2 regions of the Syntrophotalea carbinolica DSM 2380 genome follow, and region 1 is predicted to be linked to the other one. Evidence: riboswitches for the same ligand, from Rfam matches in the RefSeq annotation. Region 1 holds a riboswitch; the other holds the start of a gene.
The links. A riboswitch is a leader RNA that binds a small molecule or an ion and turns the genes downstream of it on or off. The one in region 1 is predicted to bind cobalamin.
Positions count from the first base shown of each region.

Region 1 (7,318 bases):
TCATCTACTTCCTGATCGGCTACCCCCTTGCCTACGGCACCCATTTCCTGCACCCGGCCGGAGCCCTGCTCGGCAATTCCCAGGGATTCGAGCTGGTTCGGTTTTTCTTCCTGCTTTGTTTCGCCGCCTGCATTCCCGCTATCATTTCCGGAGGCATCGCCGAACGCGCGCGCTTCTATCCCCAGGTACTGGCCGGAGCACTCTTTGTCGGCCTCACCTACCCGCTGTTCGAGTCTCTGATCTGGGGCCAACACAGCCAATGGCTGCAATCCATGTTCGAGCGCCTGGGCGGAGCCCAGTTTCACGATTTTGCCGGCAGCGTGGTGGTGCATTCCATGGGCGGCTGGCTGGCCTTGCCGGCGGTATTGTTTCTCGGTGCCCGTCAGGGACGCTACGTGCATGGCCGCAGCCAGGCGATTCCCGTCAGCAACATTCCGTTTCTGGCCCTGGGCAGCTGGATTCTTGCTGTCGGCTGGTTCGGCTTCAACGTTATGAGCGCCCAGCAGGTTACTGGTATATCCGGCCTGGTGGCGGTTAACTCCCTCATGGCGCTGGTCGGCGGCGTGCTGTTTGCCCTGGTAGCCGGACGCAACGACCCCGGCTTTTTGCACAACGGTGCACTGGCCGGCCTCATCGCCATTTGTGCCGGCTCCGACATCGTGCATCCGCTGGCCGCGTTTTTCATGGGCGGCTTCGGTTCCTTGATCTTCGTTTACGGGTTCAAGTGGGAACAGGAAAAACTCAAGATCGACGACGTGCTCGGCGTATGGCCCTTGCACGGCGTCATCGGCACCTGGGGCGGTATCGCCGCCGGTATTTTCGGCCAGCCCCTGTTTGGCGGCATGGGCGGCGTCACCTTCATCTCCCAGCTTGGCGGCAGCCTGCTGGCGGTAGCCTACGCCCTGCTTAACGGCTTTGTCATCTATGGCATTATCCGCAAAGTTTTCGGTATGCGCCTCACGGCGGAACAGGAATTTTCCGGACCTGACCTTGCTATCCATAGCATCAACGCCTACCCCGAGGAACGCGTCAAATAACCCTGGTACGCCGCCTAAGTGCAAACACAAGCACAGGCCGTCGCCGATATTTTTGTCGGCAGCCAGGCCATAGGTTGGGGCTTTTCCTGCCTTACCAGTGCGAAATGATAAAAAAATAGCGGCGGCCTCAGATACATGGCCGCCGCAACACCAACCGCAAAATGACCTCTCTGCTTATCCCCGGGCAAAAAACCGCAACTTTTGCGCAGCCGCCACCATGTTTCGCAACGACGCCAGGGTTTCCGGCCAGGCCCGGGTTTTCAGGCCGCAATCGGGGTTTACCCACAGACGCTCAAGGGGGATGACCTCCGACGCCTTGCGCAGCAACTCAACCATTTCCGCAACCGAAGGCACCCTGGGACTATGAATATCATAGACTCCGGGACCGATATCGTTCGGATAGGTGAACGACTCTAAAACCCCCAGAAGCTCCATGTTACTGCGGCTTGCCTCGATACTGATCACATCGGCATCCATCTTGGCGATCCATTCCGCAATGTGGTTGAATTCGCTATAGCACATATGCGTATGAATCTGCGTGGAATCGGCCACCCCTGAAGCCGTCAGACGGAAGGCATCCACTGCCCAGCCCAGATATTCCCGCCAGGCGCTTTTACGCAGGGGCAGCCCTTCACGCAGGGCCGCCTCATCGACCTGGATAATCTTTATACCCGCCTGCTCCAGATCCTGAACCTCGTCCCGTATCGCCAAAGCGATCTGCTTACAGGTCGCGCTGCGGGGTTGATCGTCTCGGACGAAGCTCCAGCAAAGCATGGTCACCGGACCGGTAAGCATGCCTTTTAAAGGTCGGTTGGTCTGCTGCTGGGCATAGGTTGTCCACTCCATGGTCATAGGCTTCAAACGTTCTACATCGCCATAGATAATCGGTGGTTTAACGCAACGGCTGCCATAGCCCTGCACCCATCCGTTTTCGGTGAAGCAGAACCCCGCAAGCTGCTCGCCGAAATACTCCACCATATCGTTGCGCTCGGGCTCTCCGTGTACCAGCACATCCAGCCCCAACGCCTCCTGCTGGGCAATCGCTTCCCGAATGTAACGTTGCATTTCAGCGCGGTATTGCTCTTCGCTAATACGACCTTGTTTAAAGCTTCGGCGCGCAGAACGAACGCCAGCGACCTGCGGAAAAGACCCGATGGTGGTGGTCGGAAGCGTCGGCAACCGCAGCCAGGCCTGTTGCTTTTTGCGTTCTTCAAAAGATGAACGTCGACAATACATATCTGGAGAGATATCCGCCATCCGCCGCCGGACCGCATCACGATGCACCAGGGCACTCTTCCGACGATTTTCCATGGCGGTGTCATTCGCCTGCAAAACCTCTGTCACATCCTCTCCGTCCAGGGCCAGCCGAACAACATTCACTTCCTGGCACTTTTGTCTGGCAAATGCCAGCCATGATCGGATACGGGGATCCAGGACGGCCTCCCCCGCCAGATCAACGGGTACATGAAGTAAAGAGCAGGAGGGCGCAATCATTACGCGGTCAGAGCCGCGAGCCACCACCGCATCCTGCGCTGTACTTATGGCCTGTCTGAGATTCGATCTCCAAACGTTGCGGCCGTCAATCAGCCCCAAAGAAAGAACCATGTTTTCAGGAAGGCATGGCAACACCTTCTCGAGTTGTCCGGGGGCGCGCACAAGATCGACATGCAGCCCATCCACCGGGAGGGAAAGTGCCAGATCCAGATTTTCCTGCAGGGCGCCAAAGTACGTGGCCACCATCAAACGGCAGGGACCGGCAACGGCCGCCAACCTCCGATAAACGTCTCGCACGCGCAAGCGAATGGGTCCCGGCACATCGGTCGCCAGAATGGGTTCGTCCAATTGGATCCAGGAGCATTTGGCGGCAACCCGGCTTACGATCTCCTCGTAGACTTCAACCACCGCATCAAGGTGACTCCAACGATCGAAACCGGCCACCATTTCCTTGCCCAGTGCAATAAATGTCATTGGACCGGGCAAAACCGGTTTTGCCTGAATACCTTCAATGCAGGCCTCGGCAAGCTCCTCAAACAAACGATTCCTGGCTAACCGGAAGCGTTGTCCAGGGTAAAACTCCGGAACAATATAGTGATAATTGGTATCAAACCATTTGGTCATCTCCATAGCGGTCGTTGTACGATGCCCCGAAGACCCGCGTGCCATATAAAAATACGTATCCAGATCTACCGATTCGCCTTGCCATCCGAAACGCGGCGGCACCGCACCGAGCATAGCGACCATATCGAGCATATGGTCGTAATAAGAGAAATCTCCGACCGGCACAAGATCGATTCCCGCCTGCTGTTGCAAACGCCAATGCCGTAAGCGAAGCTCCCGCCCGGAAGCCATGAGTTTTTCCTGCCCGATGGCTCCCTTCCAGTAAGATTCCAGATTTTTTTTCAGTTCACGATGCGCTCCCATACGGGGAAAACCGAGCGTGTGTGTCAGCATGCATGTCTCCTTTTGTCCTGTTGAGGGTGTCCGTTGACAAATGACAGCCCCAAAAACAGGAAACCCATTCTCCGAAGAAGAATGGGCTCACAAGAAGAGACCTCATGCATTGATAAACGACCGGGGCACTGCCCGGTCCGTCTTCATGCGCTGACGCCGCCATCCTGTTCGACACCCATGTCGCGAGGTGCTGTCAGGTATGAGACAGGGCGTCTTCTGGCTTCCGGGCTCTTAAAACTGCATGACCTTCCCAACCCCTGTCAGGGCCAGTGATCATGCAAAACGTAAACAATACCGGTTACAGCGGCGCGTCCGCGACGGATTCTCACCGTCTTCCGTTTCCTGCACTCACATACGATTAGTTTTAGATCATTGAAAAATACATCGACAACTATGAGAGGTCAACCCTTTTGCAACGTTCCCGTATGAATCCCTGCACACAACTACCGGCCAGACTCCTAATTTGATCCATCAAAAGATTGAGACCCGACAAAACAAAAGGGGAGCCGATGGCTCCCCCTGATTACGCTTTGCGCTTGCGACGTAGTTTTTTGCGCCGGTCGAGAACCGGCAGATGCAAACCGGCAGGCCCCGCCCGCCGTACCATCTGCTGCCTGCTCGGGTTCCCGGAGCTGAGCCGTTCGTACAGACCGAGGGCCCAGAGGGGAAAGTACTGACTGTACCCGTGGTAACGCAAATAAAAGACCCGAGGGAAACCGGTTCCGGTGAAATGGCGTTCATCCCAGCCCCCGGCTCGGTTTTGTTCCTCCACCAAATACTGAATCCCGCGCCGCACTGCCAGGTTGTCCACCTCGCCGGCGGCCATCAACCCCAGGAGCGCCCAGGCTGTCTGCGAGGCGGTGCTGACGCCACGTCCGGCCAGGGCGGGATCGTCATAGGAATAACAGGTTTCGCCCCATCCACCATCCGGGTTCTGTACCGATTCAAGCCAGCCCACCGCCTGCCGGATATAAGGAGCCTGCAAATCCTCGCCGGCGTGGATCAACCCGGACAGGGCCGACCAGGTCCCATAAATATAGTTCACGCCCCAGCGACCATACCAACCGCCGAAGTCCTCCTGCTCACGACGCAGGAAATCCACCCCCCTGGCAATGGGCAAAAAATCCCGGCCGAAACCTGCCATAGCGAGCATTTCGATGCACCGCCCCGTCACATCCGCAGTACTGGGATCGAGCAACGCCCCATGATCGGCGAAAGGGATATCATTTAAATAAAGGTAATTATTGTCAACGTCGAAGGCACCCCATCCTCCATCGCTGTTCTGCATGCCGATAACCCAATTGATAGCCCGCGACAGCTCCTGTCGATAGCCCGGGTTATCCATCGCACCGGCGCGTATCAGGGACATCAGCACCTTGCTGGTATCGTCCAGATCGGGATACAGAGCGTTTTCGAACTGAAATGCCCAACCGCCCGCTTCGAGGTTCGGCACCCGCTGCGCCCAGTCGCCCTTGACATCGACCTGCTGATCCAGCAGCCAGCGAACCGCACGATCGACCGCCGGATGCCTGGCATCAAGCCCCCCTTCAAGCAGCGCCGTAAGGGCAAGTCCCGTATCCCAGATCGGCGACGCACAAGGTTGACAGATACCCTGATCGCCACCCTGCGCATGGCTGCCGGCAGGGCTGGGATCGAGCATCGGAGCGGCTGAGGTGCCTGTGCACCAGCACGGCGAAACCGGCGTATCCTCCCGGGGAGGAACGTCACAACGGTCAATCAGCAGATCGTCGAGAGCCTTGAGGCCGCGCTGATAATCGGCATCATCCGGCGAGCAGCCCAGAGTCCGCAGCGCCATGACGGCATTGGCCATGGCCGGGAAAATAGCCCCGATACCTCCGGCGCCCTGCATATGCTCCCGTGTCCATGTCTCTGCAGCCCTCAGCGCCAGGTTGTGCAGACGCCGGGGGACACAGCGCACCATTTTGCGGGTCAGGCGATCCACCCAGATAAAGACATTTTTACGCCACTGACCGGGTTTACAGACATCGAGGTAACCGAGTTTATCCGGCGGCGTGACAAACAGCTCAGGGATCCCTTCCCAGGGCTCCAGACGGCAGACCGGGCGTTTGGCGTACAGAATCAGCAACGGCACCACCACGGTACGAGCCCAATAGGAAATCTTACTTAAATGAAAATAGAACCAGCGCGGCAAAAGCATGATTTCAACCGGCATGGCCGGAGTCGTGCGCCAGGGAATCTGCCCGAACAGCGCCAGCGCGATGCGCGTGAACACATTGCATTTTTCGGCACCGCCGAGGGCCAAAACGATTTGCCGCGCCCGCACCAGGGGGTCGCAGTGGGTCGGGTAACCCAACAGCTTAAGCGCCAGGTAAGCCTTGACGGTGGTGCTGATATTGGCAAACCCGTCTTCCGCATATAACGGCCAGCCACCGTCGGGCAATTGACGACTGAGTAAATAATTGGCCAGACGTTGTTGCAATTCAGGCGCAAGAGGGCGACCGAGAAAACGTTGCAGCATCACATATTCGGAAGCGATGGTGGTATCCGCTTCCAACGCAAAAACCCAATTACCGGCGTCGGCCTGCAGCGAAAGCAGCCATTCGCGAGAATGCTTGAGGGAAGCCGACAGACGACCGCGATCCAGGGCACCGCGTCTCTCGTTAGTCGTCCCCGGACAAGGCGTAGCGGCTTTTTGTCCACCACGAAAAACTCTAAATTTGGGCTGGTTTATGTTTTTCATTTTGATTTTATCCATCACGAAAGGTCAGGCCAGAAATTCCTTAACCAAACCGCGCAACAAGGTCTCCCCCAAAGCCTCTGAAGGCAACAAGGGAAAATCCTTCCAGAAAATTTTTGCCGTAATAACGCCATGGGAAGCTGTCAGAAAGGCCTGTGTTACCAATTCTGGATCGACGGGGCGAAACACGCCGCAGGTTATACAATCGATCACCACCTGCCGCACAAACAGATAGGATCTCCGCGCCAGAGAATCCCTGGTCATAAACTCGTCGGGAGAGCCGTATACCGGAGCATCCGAAAAAAAAGCCACGCGATAATGGTCTTGATGACTGCAGCCGAAGTCGATACTCAATAAAAACGATTTCTTGAGACGTTCAAGCGGAGCGACTTCGGTTTCGGCAACCCGCTGCAATTCGGTCAGGTAGTGATCAAACAACTCTTCGCAGAGGGAAAAAATGATATCCTGCTTGTCCCGAAAATAGATATACAAGGTCGTTGGTGAATAACCGACCTTGCGGGCCAGACGTCGCATGGAAAATTGTTCGAACCCCTCCTCCAGGAAGAGACCCTGGGCCGCCTGCAAAATGGTTTCGCGCAACGCCTGTTTATCGTCTACCTTTAACGCAGCAGTCTGCATTTAATATTTGTCCCATGAAAGTTAACACCGTTAAGTGAGGTTGAAACTATCCCCAAACACCTCGACTGTCAAGGGGATTCTCTTTGCGCCGACCCATCTTTGAATAACAAGATGGCCCGCACGAGGCATAAAAAAAGGCCCGCCCTCAGATGCAACCTACGTTACATCTGACAGGACGGGCCCTATCGGTACATTTCATTGTCTACCGGATCATACGACCCGTGTGCGGAACATCTCAGGCTTCAGGCAGCGCCAACTGGGAACGACTGGCCATCTGCACCCTTCCGCCTGAGGAAGAGCGGCCCTGAAGTTTGAAGCGGCCGAGCAATTCCTGCAACTGCATGGCCTGGCCGGAAAGTTCTTCGGCAGCCGCGGCACTTTCTTCGGCATTGGCGGTGTTCTGCTGCGTAACGCCGTCGATCTGATTGAGCCCCTGGTTGACCTGGGAGAAACCTTGCGCCTGCTCGTTGGA
Region 1 is NC_007498.2:535,183-542,500, reverse strand. It holds gene PCAR_RS02900 (ammonium transporter) at 1-1,037, shown strand, start outside; gene metE (5-methyltetrahydropteroyltriglutamate--homocysteine S-methyltransferase) at 1,212-3,488, opposite strand; cobalamin riboswitch at 3,700-3,825, opposite strand; gene shc (squalene--hopene cyclase) at 4,012-6,210, opposite strand; gene PCAR_RS02885 (TetR/AcrR family transcriptional regulator) at 6,235-6,846, opposite strand; gene PCAR_RS02880 (methyl-accepting chemotaxis protein) at 7,082-7,318, opposite strand, start outside.

Region 2 (7,318 bases), 720 kb from region 1:
CAGTTCTCGGGTCGATTTCAATCAGTGGGCCCTTCTGGGTGCCGAAATTCTTATCAAGGGCGGTTACCAACTGCAAGGGGAACGGCTGCTGGTCGATTTTCGTCTGTACGATGTCGTTCACAGGCGGTTGTTGACCGGTCGCCGCTATGCGGGACTTCGACGCGATGTGCGTACCATGGCGCATAAATTCGCTGATCAGGTGTTGAAGAGCGTCACCGGCCGGGAAGGTCCGTTCAGTTCCCGTATCGCTTATATCGACAACCGCACCGGGCACAAGGAGCTGTATCTGATGGATACCGACGGCGCCAATGCCCTGCGCCTTACCGATCACCGCTCCATTGTTCTCAATCCCGATTTTTCGCCCAACGGACGCGAGGTCATTTACACCTCGTACCGGCGCGGCAATCCCGATCTCTACCGGAAACAGTTGAGCACCGGGCAGGAAGCCCGCCTGGCTTTTAAAAAAGGCCTGAATATAGCAGCGCGCTTTCGGCCTGACGGTCGGGAAATTGCGCTCACCCAGTCGGCCACCGGCAATCCCGAACTGATGCTGCTCGGCACCGACGGCAGTCGCCGCCGCCGTCTTACCAGTCATTGGGGTATCGATGTCGATCCGAGCTGGAGCCCGGCCGGCGACCGGCTGGCTTTTGTCTCCGACCGGCAGGGCAATCCGCATATTTTCGTCATGGACCTGCTCGGCGGCCAGACCGCGCGACTTACCGCTAACGGTAAATACAACGCCACTCCGGCCTGGAGTCCCGACGGCAAGCGTATTGCCTTTACCCGCCTGGAAAAGGGCGTGTTTGATATCTATACCGTTCGACCCGACGGTACGGACGAACGCCGCCTGACTTTCGGTCCCGGCAATAAAGAGCACCCCCGCTGGAGCCCGGACAGCCGCTTCCTGGTCTATTCTTCCGATCAGGACGGCCGTAAGGGCATTTACATCATGCGGGCCGATGGCACCGGCATACGCCGCATCTCGGCCGGTGGCGGACAGTGCCAACACCCGGCATGGTCCGGTCAGCGGTGAGACGTTTATTCCCCCTGTTTTTTTGATAAACACTCACGTATAATGAGCGTTGCTTCAGTTTACCCGCTCAGTTTGAATTACACGCTTTTTGTATTTTCGGGATGGCCCCGAAGTTGTTGTTTGTCTTCAACCCCATTTTATCTATCAGGTAAAGGAGTAAAACCATGAAACGCGGAGGTATTCGGATTTCCATGCAGGTGCTGTTGATGATGATTCTTACGGCCATGCTGGCGGTAGGCTGTGCCAAAAAACCGGCCCCTGTACCTGTCACCACCGATGATCAGGCGGCAGCGCAACAGGCTGTCCAAGGTGTTGAAGAGATGGGCGCGGGAGAGACGGGCATTGGCGAAAGCATGATTGGCGAAGAGAGCATGGACGACAGCATGTCGATGCCGCAAACGGTTGCTTCTCTGGAACGCATCTACTTCAATTTTGACCGTTATGACCTGAGCCCCGAGGCGCAGGCCATTCTTATCAACAATGCGGAATATCTCAAAGCCAACCCCGATCAGAAGGTCCGCATCGAAGGTTACTGCGATGAGCGCGGTTCGGATGAATATAACCTGGCTCTTGGGGAGCGTCGCGCCCTGGCTGCCCAGAAGTATCTTGAATCCCTCGGTGTTGCCGGCGATCGCCTGAGTGTGATCTCCTATGGTGAGGAAATGCCTCTCGATCCGGCACAGAACGAAGATGCCTACGCCATGAACCGGCGTGCGGAATTCAAATCCATGCCCTGATTACAGGTTGGGTATTTTCGCGAAACCGATGTATCCAAGGCGGATCGGCTCTACCGATCCGCCGCCCTCAACACAATGAGGACCGATTGTCATGAAAAGCTTAAGAATCCTGATGTTGTGCGCCGCCACGCTGGCCTTGCTTGCCGGCTGTATCCCTTCTCAGCAGGAACTGGCCATGAGCCGCGACCTTGAAGAGATGAAACGCCGGCTGGCCGCCACCGAAAGGGAACTCGCGACCCAACAGACCGACCGGCTCGGCCAGACACGCCAGCGCCTGGATGATCTGACGCAACAACAGGCCAAAACGCAGGCGGATCTGGATAACCTGCGCCTGGAACTGCAAAGCATCCATGGCCGTTTCGCCGATCTTGACCAACAGCGTAATGAGCTTCAGGAGGAACTGGCCCTGGTTCGTGACGATCTGGGGCTGCGCATCAGCGCCCTTGAAGAAAATCCGTCTTCCGCTACCGGCAACACGGCCCCGGTGGTTCAACTGCCGAAGGCCGGCGCCGCCCAGCCCGAGACCGTTTATCTGCAAGCCGTCGATGCGATCCGCAAACAGAAGCACTATGCCGAGGGTCGCAAGCAGTTGGAAGAATTTCTGCAGAAAAACCCCGGCCACTCGCTGGCACCGAACGCCGCTTACTGGATCGGCGAATCCTATGCAGGGGAAAAAGAATACGAGAAGGCCATCCTGCAGTTTGAAGACGTCATTCAGAAATACGGCGATCATCCCAAGGCGGCAGCCGCCTATCTCAAGCAGGGGTTGACCTTCGATCAACTCGGAGACCGCCAAAGTGCCCGCGCCATTCTTGAAAAACTGGTCAAGAGTTTCCCCCTGTCCGGGGAAGCCGGTATTGCCAAAGAACGTCTCAAAGCCTGGGGCAAATAATAAAGACCCAAAAAAAGGGGCGGCCTGAAAAGGTCGCCCCTTTTTTAATCTCCCCCCCTGAATGGTCAGGCCATGGTTTCATACCAGCCGGAGTGTTGCGGCAGGAAAACATTGTCGATAATATGGATCACCCCGTTACTGCATTGGATATCCGCTTTAACGATGTGCGCGTTGTCGATCATGATATCGTTTTCGTCCAGATAGATGGAAAGGCTTTTGCCCAGTTCCGTGACCATGGAGTCAAGGTTTGTGACGTCCATTTCCTTTTCAGTATATTTCTCCGCGACCAGGTGGTAGTTGAGGATATCCGCCAGTTTGCCGGCATCGGCCAGCACCTGATCGATGTTGAGGCGCGCAAAAGCCTCATCGTTAGGTGCGAAGAAGGTATAACTACCGGGTTGCCCCAATCTCTCAACGACCCCTGTGACAATCCCCAAAGCCTTGTTCAAGGTCTTCAGTGATGGATCTGCAGCGATGGCTTCCATGATCGTCGGCATGGCAAACTCCTTTTCTCGGCCCCTGATGGAAAGAACCGTGCATGGTATTGACATTAGCGGCCCGTTTTCATCTCGGATCGTATCGGGTTGGAGCCGCAAAGTTTGAACCTTACCTGGCCATTGTAACTGATTTACCCCCCTTGACAACCTGCGCCTTGACCTCGTATGCGGCGGCAAAGCCTTTTCTCCTTAAGCTCATGCCGTCGTATGCTCCCGAAAAGTTGCGTTTAAACCCATCCTCTGGAATAAAGCTCTCAAGCAGAAGGCTTTCTTGACATTGGCAGCCGTTTGTACTAGTTTCCGTATACGAATGGAACGACATTCATTCGTAACACTATCTTGAAGTGCGCTCCAGGTTACATCGACCTGATAGCGAAAAAAGGGAATGCCGTGCAAATCGGCAACGGACCCGCCGCTGTAACCGACGACGAACGTCACTGAAAACCAATGCAGCATCGCGCTGTGTGAAGGTGTGACAAGTAGGTTTGAGTCGGAAGTCAGAAGACCTGCTTCAAGATTTTATATAGGGACCGGTTTCGGGGCTGAACCGTTTCCAGGGCGCAGTGCGTCCAATTTTCTTTGGGATAAAACGGGATCCCGGAGAACCTGTATCAGGTTCTCCGGGATTTTTTTATGTCGGGTGCCGGCCCCTGCCCGATGCTATTTGTTGAATTGTCGAAAGGAGGGATTCATGCTCGGCAATTATTTTTCACGAGGGGCAGTCCTGTTATGTCTGGGGGCCTGTTTATTGCCGGCTCCGTTGCGAGCCGAGGCGCACCGCACCCTGGATGCGGTGGTGGTTACGGGTACCCGGTTTCCTGTCACGGAAAGCGCGAGCCACCGTCTGGTCACGGTGGTTACAGCCGAGGATATGCAGGCGCGCGGTGCGCAAAATCTTTACGAGGGGCTGAGCAAAGCGGGTGGCCTGGCATTCAAAACCCAGGGTCCCCTGGGCCTCAGCAACGGCGGCATGACCAGCGACCTGAGCATTCGCGGCCTGCCGGGGGGGGAGCTGGTCCTGGTTAACGGCATGCCCATTCAGGGTGCCGGAGGCGCGTCCTACGATCTCGATACCATTCCCATCGAGCAGATCGACCGGGTTGAGATTCTTAAAGGAGCCGCCTCGACCCTTTACGGTGCCGATGCCATGACCGGGGTCATCAACATCATCACCAAACAGCCGGAAGAGGTCGCTCTGACCAGCATGCGCGCGGAGCTCGGCGAATACGGTTATCGGAATTACAGCGTCGGAATCAGTCGCGCCAATCTGACCGCCGGTATGACTTACCAGCATCTCAACGATCTGCACAAAATCTATCAGAAGACTTACCTGAACCCCACCTCCAGAAGCACCCCTGCGCACTACGACGTCGGCAATACGGACCGTTACGGGTTTAACCTGAGCTTCAGTCCGCTGCAGGACCTGACCTTTGATCTGCTTGCCAGCTATTATCGCAGCGGTTGGCAAAAAGTTTACGACGCGGGCGGCAAAAGCGGCATTGCGGGAAAACTAGAGAACCAGTTCACCCAGCAAAAATACAAACTCTTCACCGATGTGCGCTACGAGAAAGACCGCTATCGCCTGAAGGGATTCTTTTCCCTGGGGACCACCAATGTCGACTACGATGTCTACGGTGGTAAAAAGGTCACGGATGGCTCCAAAGACTCCTGGAACAAGGAGTACAACGCCGGACTGTCGGGCGACTATCGCTTCGAACTGCCGGAAGACATCGCCCTGACGACGGGTGCGGAATATATCTATCGGGCAGCCAATTACCGCTACAAGTACAAGGAACATCACCGCCACGATGCCGCGGCCTTTGTCGAGGCGGAGAAAACCTTTTTTGAGCGTTTGACACTGACGCTGGGCATGCGCGAACAATTCATTCTCCCCGAAAAGGAAGGGGAGGAATATAACCGCTGGCTGCCGGCTGCCGGACTGAGTTTCCAATTGACCGAAACGACCCGGTTGTTCGCCAATTTCAGCACGGCGTTCCGGGCACCGACCTTCAATCAGATGTTCAACGACTCGTCCCGGCTGGTCGGCAATCCGGATCTGCGTCCCGAAAAAGGCAAAACCTACGAGGCCGGGGTCAAGTTCACCGGCAGAGGCCTGAAAGTTCGCCTGGCCGGGTTCTATATGGATTACGAGGATAAAATCGACACCGGCTATATCGACGGAGTCGATGACAAGACCTACTTTAACGCAGGCGATTACGAAAGTATCGGTGTGGAATGGCAAGCTGACTGGCGGCCGTTTGTCGGCAGTAGGGGACCATGGCATACCCTGGCCCTGCGCTGTTCGGGATATTGGGCCGACCCGTCCGCCGAGGATCCGGACGGTCAGGAGTATCGGCCGGGGCCGAAGTTCCAATCCAGCCTGGGAGCTTCCTGGCAATGGCACAAGTTCGATGTGGAATTGAGCGGAACCATTCTTGCGGGGCGGGAGGACTATCTGGATGATGCCTATACCATGGATATCAGTGCCGGGTACCGTTTGCCCGTGGGCCGGGTTTACGTGACCGTCACCAATCTGCTGGATGAAGAAGTGGTGAGTGCCGGCAATCAGGATCCGGAAAGCAGCTACCAGTACGAATACTACGAAATGCCGCGTTTGGCGCTTATCGGGTACGAAGTTACCTTCTAACCGAGGCTTTACAAAAAACAGGCCGCTGCCCTTGACGGGTAGCGGCCTGTTTTTTTCGCCTTCCCATGAGCCGTCCGGTGCGGTTCATCGAAACAGCTCGGGACGGCGGTCGTCCAGAAAAAACGTTCGCCCTTGTGCACGCGTGCGGTTCACTCCATCGAGATCGAGATCCCAAAACAGTAACCCTTCACCCGGTTCGGTGCGTTGGGCAAGCAAGGTGCCGGTGCGATAGTCCCACACCCCCAGACCGCCACTGCAATCGCTGCTTTTGAGTTTTTGAACATGATTGCAGGCGGCAACATACATGGTGTTGTCATAGGCGCGGGCTCCCATATAGCGCTGCCACAATTGCATGCGATCGGGACCGGCATGGGGAGCAGCATGGGGTGCCAGCAGCAGTTGCGCTCCCTGCACCGCATAAGCAGTGGCCAGCTCGGGAAAATGCAGATCGTAACACAGCCCTATGGCGAATGTTATCGGCATTCCCGCGCGGCTTCTGGTCGTAAAGACGGGCAATGCATCACCGGCGCAAAATACCTCGCGTTCGCGACGGCCAAGGTGGGTTTTGCGATAACGTTCTATCGAACCGTCGGCTGAAGCGACCAACTGGGTGATGTAACACGCTGACCCGGATTTTTCGATCAGACCGGCCGACACCACCATGCGATGCTTTCGGGCCAATGCCGCCAGGTGGCAAGAAGCCCGTCCCGGCACCACTTCGGCAAGCTCGCCAATCCCGCTGCGGGTGTAGCCGCAAATGGCCAATTCCGGAAAGCAGACCATCTCGGCGCCTTGCCGCGCCGCCTGTTCGGTCCAGCGGGCGATCCCTTCCAGATTACGGGTGCAATCGCCGATCTCCGATACCGACTGCACCAGTGCCAGACGAAAAGCCCCCAGATCCGATAAACCGTTTTCTGTCATATGTTCTCCTCTGCTGGACAGGGTATCCGATTATATCCGGCACAGAGATAGATACAACAGGCTTATCGGGGCGCGACGACAATGATGGTGTTTGTTGGTGGACCGATGGGGGCTGGCCGGAGGGTTCTCCTTAAGTTAATTTGCATCCGGAAACTCAGGATGCACACTGCGTAGTTTTCATAAGGGAAACGAGTGATTTTTCCCAAGGTCAAGAAAATCGAGCACTTGCGCGGAGGCGTAGTTTTTACGCCGCACAAGCAAGTGGGAAGATTGACGCAGAGATTGGGGAAAAGGACCGTTTTCGGATGAAAACAAAGTTAATTTGCCCTTCCGAGTCGCTGCAATGGGTGGGTTGGCTGAGGTTTTTTCTTTTTTAGCGAATTTTTTTCTTCCATCGACGGCAGGTGCAGTGCAAAATGGTTCGCTGCAACCTGATCCTGTCCTTTTATGAATTTTGGGCGAGGGAAAATCCTCTTTCCCGGAGACATGTACCCGGCCTGTCATTCGCTGATTTAACTGGCTGCCAACAGTTAATCACTTGAAACGGGACCGTCCCCGAAATTCCTTCGGCCATTCAACCGGCTGCCAACG
Region 2 is NC_007498.2:3,478,863-3,486,180, reverse strand. It holds gene tolB (Tol-Pal system beta propeller repeat protein TolB) at 1-1,033, shown strand, start outside; gene pal (peptidoglycan-associated lipoprotein Pal) at 1,198-1,770, shown strand; gene ybgF (tol-pal system protein YbgF) at 1,862-2,662, shown strand; gene PCAR_RS16070 (fasciclin domain-containing protein) at 2,728-3,159, opposite strand; cobalamin riboswitch at 3,490-3,687, shown strand; gene PCAR_RS16060 (TonB-dependent receptor plug domain-containing protein) at 3,851-5,806, shown strand; gene PCAR_RS16055 (nitrilase family protein) at 5,891-6,727, opposite strand.
Region 2: it holds a riboswitch for cobalamin, as region 1 does, so the genes downstream of both, PCAR_RS16060 (TonB-dependent receptor plug domain-containing protein) here and metE (5-methyltetrahydropteroyltriglutamate--homocysteine S-methyltransferase) in region 1, are expected to answer to the same signal.